Regions from separate parts of the Labrys sp. KB_33_2 genome, predicted to be linked through region 3. Evidence: riboswitches for the same ligand, from Rfam matches in the RefSeq annotation. Region 3 holds a riboswitch; each other region holds the start of a gene.
The links. A riboswitch is a leader RNA that binds a small molecule or an ion and turns the genes downstream of it on or off. The one in region 3 is predicted to bind cobalamin.
Positions count from the first base shown of each region.

Region 1: it holds a riboswitch for cobalamin, as region 3 does, so the genes downstream of both, AB4037_RS21930 (CbtB domain-containing protein) here and metE (5-methyltetrahydropteroyltriglutamate--homocysteine S-methyltransferase) in region 3, are expected to answer to the same signal.
Region 2: it holds a riboswitch for cobalamin, as region 3 does, so the genes downstream of both, AB4037_RS14685 (ABC transporter substrate-binding protein) here and metE (5-methyltetrahydropteroyltriglutamate--homocysteine S-methyltransferase) in region 3, are expected to answer to the same signal.
Region 4: it holds a riboswitch for cobalamin, as region 3 does, so the genes downstream of both, AB4037_RS03530 (TonB-dependent receptor plug domain-containing protein) here and metE (5-methyltetrahydropteroyltriglutamate--homocysteine S-methyltransferase) in region 3, are expected to answer to the same signal.

Region 1 is NZ_JBFREW010000012.1:161,322-163,516, forward strand. It holds gene AB4037_RS21925 (histidine phosphatase family protein) at 80-634, opposite strand; cobalamin riboswitch at 767-912, shown strand; gene AB4037_RS21930 (CbtB domain-containing protein) at 943-1,155, shown strand; gene AB4037_RS21935 (CbtA family protein) at 1,174-1,938, shown strand.
Region 2 is NZ_JBFREW010000007.1:155,733-157,927, forward strand. It holds gene AB4037_RS14680 (FecCD family ABC transporter permease) at 1-407, opposite strand, end outside; gene AB4037_RS14685 (ABC transporter substrate-binding protein) at 409-1,452, opposite strand; cobalamin riboswitch at 1,644-1,874, opposite strand; gene AB4037_RS14690 (CobW family GTP-binding protein) at 1,983-2,195, opposite strand, start outside.
Region 3 is NZ_JBFREW010000016.1:72,678-74,872, forward strand. It holds gene metE (5-methyltetrahydropteroyltriglutamate--homocysteine S-methyltransferase) at 1-1,029, opposite strand, end outside; cobalamin riboswitch at 1,293-1,490, opposite strand; gene AB4037_RS25955 (fumarate hydratase) at 1,901-2,195, shown strand, end outside.
Region 4 is NZ_JBFREW010000002.1:35,552-37,746, forward strand. It holds gene AB4037_RS03525 (MucR family transcriptional regulator) at 39-503, shown strand; cobalamin riboswitch at 665-861, shown strand; gene AB4037_RS03530 (TonB-dependent receptor plug domain-containing protein) at 974-2,195, shown strand, end outside.

The DNA.
Region 1 (2,195 bases), on a different contig from region 3:
GCGTGTCTACAAAAGGCCCGGCGACATGCCAATGACGAAAAAAGAGAGGAACTCCGTTGGAGGGCCCTGCTCAACGCCTCTATGCCTTCAACCGCAGCGACCAGCCCCGGCCGGATGGCCTGAGATCGGCTGTCGCCAACGGGGCGGCATCGATACGCCAGAAGGAACGAGCCTCGGCCCCGAGGGCGTGAACGACCGCGGCGCGCAGCACCGAAGCGTGGGTAACGGCGAGCGTATACCCCTCGAACCGCCTGCCATCGAGCCAGGCGCCGACCCGCGCAATCAGGGTTGCAACACTCTCTCCGCCATGCGGGCAGGCATCCGGATCGGTCAGCCATGCCCGGAGCGCCTCGGGTTCGGCGGCCGCTACCGCGTCCAGGGCAAGCCCTGCCCAGCGGCCATGATCGCATTCGCGCAGGGCTTCATCGACCTCAGGATCATGGCCGAGGGCCTGCGCGGTCTGGCGAGCCCTGAGCGCCGGGCTGCTCAGGATGCGGGCCGGCCTGCCGAAATGCCCTTCCAGCTTCCGCGCCGCAGCCAGCCCTCTTGCATCGAGCGCCTCATCGAGGGGAAAACCCGCTGCGCGCACCGCAGGCGTAGCCCCATGGCATAGCAGGATCAGGCGTGGTGTCATGACGGCAGTTCCCAAGACTTAGAGTGCATGATTCGACCGAACCAATCGGATCATGCTCCCTAAGTTTTTGTTTCAACGCATGGTATCGTCCAAAAAGTCGCGCAACTTATGCTCTAAGTCGCTTCCGGAATATTGACATGTTCGTGACTTGGGCTCTTATGGAAGGGCTTTGCCAAGGGTGGGAAGCCGGTGTGAATCCGGCACGGTCGCGCCACTGTGAACGGCGGCGCTTGGGCGCCGTCCGGAAGTCAGACCTCTTCCAAGGCAGCATGACTCGTAGCGGGACGCGTAATCCCAAGGAGCTTTTCATGACCACCGCAACTCTGGCACCCGTCGCCCAGCAGCCGATCGCCATCCCGGTCCGCGAGATCTTGCCCTGGGCGCTCTTCACCGTGCTCCTGGCCGTACTCGCCATTTATTTCGTCGGCGCCGAACAAGGCGCGACCTCGCTGATTCCCGGCGTCTACATCCACGAATTCGTGCACGACGCTCGCCATCTGCTCGGCTTCCCCTGCCACTAGGGCGCATAGGCAAACGACATGGTTAGATCGCTTTTGATCCGGGGGATGCTGATCGGCATCCTGGCCGGACTGTTGGCGTCTGGCTTCGCCTGGGTCTTCGGTGAACCACAGGTCGATGCCGCTATCGCCTATGAGGAAAGCCACGCGGTCGCCGCCGCACCGGCGCCATCCGCAACGCCGGCAACCTCCCAGCCGGCCGCAGCACATGAACATGAGGAAGACCCGGTCAGCCGGCCGGTGCAGTCCAGCTACGGCCTCATGACCGGCATGGTCGTCTATGGCGCAGCCCTCGGCGGCATCTTCGCTTTGGTCTTCGCCTTCGCGCAGGGACGGATCGGCACGCTCAGCCCGCGCGCGACAGCAGGGGTGATCGCGCTCGTCGGTTTTGCCGCCATCATGCTGGTACCGCAGATCAAATATCCGGCGACGCCGCCGGCCGTTGGCAATCCCGACACGATCGGCCTGCGGACCGCCTTTTATTTCGGCATGATCCTGCTCTCCCTGCTGACGATGGCGGCCGCCCTGGGCACGGCGAACCGGCTCGCCGCCAGCCTCGGCCGCTGGAACGCCAACTTGGTGGGGGCTGCCGCCTATCTGGTGGTGATGGTGGTCGCCATGCAGATTCTGCCGGCCGTCAACGACATCCCGGCGGATTTCTCGGCCACGGTGCTATGGAAGTTCCGCGTTGCCTCGCTCGGCATCCATGCCGTGCTATGGGCAACGCTCGGGATCGCTTTCGGCGTTGCAGCACAGAAGCTGCTGCAAACCTCCGCCAGCCGCTGAAAAAGGCCAACCGACCACGTCAAACGTCGCATTTTTACAACACCGGCCCGGTTTTGGGCCGGTTTTCAAAATTTCTTTCATTTCGCACTTGCGAAATGAACGCATCAGGATCACTCTACGGACGTGGTGGATGCGCGTTTGCGCTCCCCCACTGCCCTCCTTGGGCGTTTCCTCCCTAAGACTTGGGCCGCCATTCGGCGGCCTCTTTCTTTTTCGGGTCAGCAGACCCCATATTTCAAAATCTGCAGCGGCATTCC
Region 2 (2,195 bases), on a different contig from region 3:
ACCAGCGCACCGAGAAAGGCGCCGGCCGGCAGGCTCAAAAATCCCGCGCCGAGGCCGAGAATGGCGACCCCGACCGCCCCCGTCGATGCCCCGGCCGAGATGCCGAGCACATAGGGATCGGCCAGGACATTGCGCAGCAGCGACTGCAGCACGACGCCCGACAGCGCCAGGGCCGCGCCGCAGCAGGCCGCGACGACGGCGCGGCTCAGCCTGTAGTTCCACACGATGCCTTCATCGATGCGATCGAGAATGTAGCCGGCGCCCCACAGGCGGTTGGCCGCCGTCTTGGCCACCACCTCCATCGGGATGGCCGTCTCGCCGATGGCGGCGCCCAGCCAGAGCGCCAACACCAGCACGGCCAGCGCCAGCATGCCGATTGCCAGCAATCGCGTGACAGCGCGGTTCATCTCAACGCTTCAGGCCGAAACGCTGGATGGCATCGGCGAGCATCTCGATGCCGTCGACGACGCGCACGCTCGGCTGCATGGCCTGGACGTCCATTTCCACGACATGGCCCTCCTTGACGGCCGGCATCAGGCTCGCCACCGGATCGGTCTTGAGGAAATTGAGCTTCACGGCGATGTCGTCGGCGGGATAGCGGCGACGGTCCATCCTCCCGGCGACGATGATGGTGGGATCTGCCTTGGCGACGGTCTCCCAACCGACGCTCGGCCATTCCTCCTCGCTTTCCACGATGTTCCGGAGAGCCAGGACGGACATGATGTAGCCTGGGACGCTGTTCTTGCCGGCCATATAGGGATCGACATCGACCTTGGCGCTCGAAAACCAGAAGGCAGCCGAGACCTTGCCATCGCCGGTGGCGATCTTGCGGCGGGCGGCTTCCTCGCGTGCCTTCAGGTCCGCGATGACCTTCGAACCGCGCTCCTGCACGTCGAAGATCTCGGCGAGTTCCCTGATCTCCTGATAGACCAGATCCATGGTGAAAAGGGTGCCGCGGGTGCCGTCGCCACCGCTGGAATTGTCCTTGCCGACGCAATCAGCGGGCGAAACATAGGTCTGGACACCCAGTTCCTCGAACTGCTCGGGCTTGCCGACGATGCCACTGGGGCCGACATGCCACTGGAACTGGGCGGTCACGAGGTCGGGTTTCTTGGCGATCACGCTTTCGAAGCTCGGATCATTGTCGGCCAGGCGCGGAATCTTGACGTTGGCCTCTTCATAGCCCGGCAGAACCGGGCCGAACCAGACGGCCGTCCCCACCACCTTGTCGGCAAGACCGAGGAGGTAGAGAACCTCCGTACCGCTCTGGCCGACGGAGACAGTGCGCTGCGGGGCATGCTCGAAGGTGACGGTGCGTCCGCAATTGGCGATCTTGAGCGGATATTTGGTCGCCTGGGCGGCGGCTGGATCGATGCTCAGCGTCAGGCTGAAGCCGGCCGCAAGCATGACGGCGAAGCTGGACCAGCAGGCCTTTGCCTTGGGAAAAGTCATGACGTTCTCTCGGTTCGCGATAGGAAGATGGCGCTGTTCGGCGCAGGGCCGAAAACGGGAAACGCCCTCAGGCCAGGCTATGGCAGAGGGTCTGATGGCGCGAAGTGGAGGGAACAGGTGGGCGACGGCCCGAGATGGCGGGAAGAAACGTCACATTGTCTCCTGTTCCGGGCATCCCCGCCCGTGACATGGGATTGATCGAGATGACGGCAGGTTTCCTGGCTCGCGGATATCGGCCTTGCCTCTGCCTTCCCATGGGGTCACCCACAGTGGCATGGCGCTTTTGGCGCCACGAGGATGCTCGGCAATCCGCCTACAGTTGCGGGGGCAGCCACGGCATGGGCTTCGAGAAAGCCGGACCGTGTTCCCTATTACTCCCATCGGGCTCGCACCCGACGGGAACCGTCAGTGCCACAGTTACCGGGGTGTCCCGATCGCGGTCAAGCGAATATGCAAAGCGGGTGGCGGACGATGGCGAGCCCTGTTTTCCCGCCCCAGTGCGCGCCTTCCCTCACCTGGAGCAAAACGCTTTAGGCCCGACAGGCCAGGAACCCCTGTTCGATCACGTCTTTCGGCAGATTACGCCCGATGAACACCAGACGGCTCCTGCGCTCCTCTTCTGGCTTCCAGGGGCGCTGATGATCGCCCTCGATCAGCATATGCACACCCTGCACCACGAAGCGCTGGGGATCGCCGTCGAAGGCGATGATGCCTTTCAGCCGCAGCATGTCGGTGCCGAATTG
Region 3 (2,195 bases):
GAACAGGGAACAGCTCGGAGCGAGGACGACGCGGTGGGGGCCGAGGGCTGCAACCGCCGGCTCGATCCGATCAAGAAGGGCAGTCAGGTCGCTCCGCCAGACATTGCGCCCGTCGATCACGCCCAGCGATAGCACCTTGTCGGCGCTGGCTCGTGCGACCGCCTGCCCGAGCTGGCTTGGCGCCCGCACCAGGTCGAGATGCAGGCCGGCGCTGGGCAGGTCGAGTGCCAGGTCGAGATTGTAGCCGAGGCCGCCGAAATAGGTCGCGATCATGATCTTCAGATCGGAGACCGTGCTGGAAAGGACGCCATAGGCATGGCGCAGGGCGGCCCGCGCGTTCTCGTCGAGATCGAGCACGAGACAGGGTTCGTCGAACTGCACCCAGTCCGCGCCGGCCGCGGCCAACCTGTGCAGGATCTCGGCATAGACGGGCAAGAGGCCTGGCAGCAGGGTGAGCGGATCCAGGCCCTCGTCCTTGCTCTTGCCGAGCAGCAGATAGGTCACCGGGCCGATGAGCACGGGGTGCGTGTGGAAGCCGAGCGCTACGGCCTCCCTGAATTCGTCAATGGGCTTGGCCGAAGCGAGTTCGAAGGCCTGGCCGCGGCGAAATTCGGGAACCATGTAGTGATAGTTGGTGTCGAACCATTTGGTCATCTCGAGAGCGGGGACACCGCCGCCGCCATGGCAGCAGCCCTCATGGCCACGATCGTCATGGCCCCGCCTGCCGCGCGCCATGGCGAAATAGGTCGAAAGCGGGACGGAGCCACCCTCCCAGCCATATTGAGAGGGGATGGCACCGACCACGGCGCTCATATCGAGAACCTGATCGTAGAGCGAAAAGTCATTGGACGGGATATGGGTAACGCCGAGCAGGCTCTGTCGAGCCCAGTTGCTCGCGCGCAACTGGGCTGCCGTTGCGAGCAAGGCGGTCTCGTTCTGCCTTCCGGCCCAGTGGGCTTCGAGGGCCGTCTTGAGTTCGCGACGTGGGCCGATGCGTGGCGTGCCGAGCGTCGAAATGGGAATGGACATGCGCGTCTCCGGCCGGTGACCGATAGGTCCCGGTTCGTGGTGAATGGATCGGATCGAGGAGGGAGCGGCGTACCGTTAGGGCACGCCGCAACGCATTCGTCGTCGAGCAGTCGGATCGACTGCACCTTCACGCATGATGGCAGTTTGAAGCTTGAACATCGGCAGACCCCATGAAGAACTGGGGGCAAAGGCCGTACGGGAGCGCCTGACGCGGCCAAGGACATTGACTTGGTCAAGCAACCACCGGGACACCCCGCCCGAGGACGTTTACATTCGTCGGGGCAGGTCTCCTGGCTCACGGCTCACCGAGCTTGCCTGCCTTCCCACCTGCGCAGGGCAGGCAGTGGCATGATGAGGCAAGTTCTCGCCGTCTACAGTTGCGGGGGCAGCGCCGGCATCGCACCGGCTTCCCTCTTAGCTTCCATTGCGAGAATGGAAGAACCTCGACTGGGCAAGCAAACGACAAGACGTCGTGAAAGTCAAGGTCGACATAAAGACATGTTTATATAGGCATGCCATGCGATCATAGGTTGCCCTTGGATCGCGACCTCGCGGCGGCCTTTGCTCGGCTTCAATCGCAACCACAAGCCCGGTGTCGATGGCGGCGCCTGCCTGAGTGCCTCGTCTGGCCGTGCACGAAAGGCCGAGGGGGCTTCAGCATGGAACGATTCCAATTGATCATAGGCAGCGGTGAGAAAAACGACTAAATCAGGGCCAAACCGGTGGCACCCCTGCGCCACCTCTGCCAGCCCTGGAGCAAAGCGCGTTTAGACGGAAACGCTTGTTTGCTCTAGCTCCTTGTTTTGACGCGTCTTTGCGATTCTTGCCGAAGCCGTCAAATCGCAAAACGCTCTGTTCGGAGATCCTCTCCATGCCTGCCGATTCCGCTGCCAATTCCCGCTATCCCCACGTTCCCCTGTTCCCCCTGGGAGCGGACGAGACGCCCTACCGCAAGCTGACCAGCGAGGGCGTGCGGGTCGAAAAGCTCGGAGGCAGCGAGATTCTGCAGGTGGATGGCGAGGCGTTGCGGCTTCTGGCCGAGCAGGCCTTCATGGACATCAATCATCTCTTGCGCCCCGGCCATCTCCAGCAATTGCGCAACATTCTGGAAGATCCCGAGGCGACGGACAATGACCGCTTCGTCGCCTATGACCTCCTCAAGAACG
Region 4 (2,195 bases), on a different contig from region 3:
CTCACTTCGATATCAACACAACAAGAAAGTGATTGAACATGCTTGAAGAAGACACGAGTTTGCTCGACCTGACCGCCGACATCGTCTCTGCCTATGTAGCCAACAATCAGGTCGCCACAGCTTCCCTCGCGGATCTGATCCGTTCGGTGCATGGAAGCCTTACTGGTCTGAATAGTCCAAAGCCGGTTGAAGCGGACAGACCGCTGACGCCTGCCGTTCCGATCAGGAAGTCCGTCACCCCGGATCATCTGATCTGTTTGGAAGACGGTCGCAAATTCAAATCGCTGACGCGGCATCTGCGAACAGCCTATGACCTGACGCCGGTGCAGTATCGGGAAAAGTGGCGGCTACCCAGCAACTACCCCATGGTTGCACCAAACTATTCGGCTCATCGCTCTCGCCTCGCAAGGGAACTCGGCCTTGGCCAAGTGCGCCAGAAAGCCAAGAGCGAGCCACCGCCGCCTCCCGCCCCAAGCAAGGGCAGAAGGAAAAAGGCGTCATAGACGTTCGTCACCTCGGTCTAATGACGATCCCGATCTCGCCGGCTCCAGCAGGGCCGGCGAGTACGATCCAAGCCAGGTAGATGGAGCTCAAGCTTTCCCTGAAATCGTCCAGGATTGCACAGGACGGGGATTCCCAGTGCTTGACAGGTGCGACCCTGTCACCCTAGCGTCACGTCGACGGTTCCCCTCGGGGATAATAGGGAACGCGGAGAAGTGAGAAATCATTTCGAACCGCGGCTGCCCCCGCAACTGTAGGCGGTGAGTCCTTCGTTACATGCCACTGGGATCAGGCCCGGGAAGGCGACGAGGCGTACGACGACCCGTGAGCCAGGAGACCTGCCGTCACAATGGTCACGCGCGGTAACATTGGGCGGGGGTCCTCAATGGTGGTCGATCCAGATGTCCTTATGGGGCAGCGGGAGGGACTTCAATCGCAGTGACGGCCATTGGCTATCCTGCTTGAGGTCTTCATGGACTCGACTATTTCGCGCCTGCAACGCGCGGTTTTGACAGCTGGCATCGTTGGGACGTCCTACATTCTGGCGACGCATGCTCTGGCGCAGAGTGCGGGAACACCGCCCGAGCCGATCGAACTGGATCCGGTCTATGTCAATTCTGCCACGCTGACGCCGACACCCGCCAGTCAGATAGGCAGTTCGATCACGGTAATCACGGCAGATGACATCGCCAAACAGCAGCGGCGCACCGTCAAAGACGTACTGAGCACCGCGCCCGGCCTCAATCTCGTGCAGTCAGGCGGCCCGGGCACCCAGACCTCCATCTTCATGCGCGGAACCAATTCCAACCATGTCAAGGTGCTCATCGACGGCATCGATGTTTCCAATCCTGCCGTTCCCAATGCTGCCGCCGATCTTGGCCAATTGCTGACCGGTGACATTGAGCGCATCGAAATTCTGCGTGGACCGCAAGGCGGACTCTATGGCGCCGACGCCATCGGAGGCGTCATCTCGATCACCATGAAGAAAGGCTCAGGCGCCCCCAAGCTGACGGCCAGTGTCGAAGGCGGATCACATGGCACGTTCAATCAACGCGCGGGAGTGAGCGGCTCGGCTTCGATTTTCAACTATACCTTCGGTATCGAGCATTTTCGTTCGACGGACACGCCGGTCACGCCCTGGGAACTTCTCGTATCCGGCACCGTCGCGCGCCCCAACTACTATGACAATTACACCTATTCCGGCCGGGTCGGTGCCGATCTGACGGATAATTTCTCCGTCAACGTCATTGCCCGCTACACCGACTCCAAGCTCGGTTTCACCAGCGACGGCTATGGAGCGTGCTTTTGCGCGCCCAACCCTTCGCGCACCTGGCTGTTGAACCATCAATTGTTCACGCGTGCCGAGGGTATCTGGCATTCGCTCGATAATCGCTACCGAACCATATTCGGCGTTTCCTACAGCAATCTATGGAGCCGGAACGTCTATCCGCCGGTGACCTTCACGGCGCCGAGCGCGGCAACCGGCGAACGGCTGAAGTTTGACCTGAGGCAGGAGATTGCCCTCAGCGACAATTACAAGGTGCTGCTCGGCGTCGAGCACGAGCGCTTCAGCCTGGATCTGGGAAATCTCAAGGCTTCGGATGTCGACAACGCAGCCTATGCCCAGTTGGAAGCAAACCTCTTCAAGGGCTTCACCGTGGCGTCCAACATTCGCTATGACCATTACAATAGTT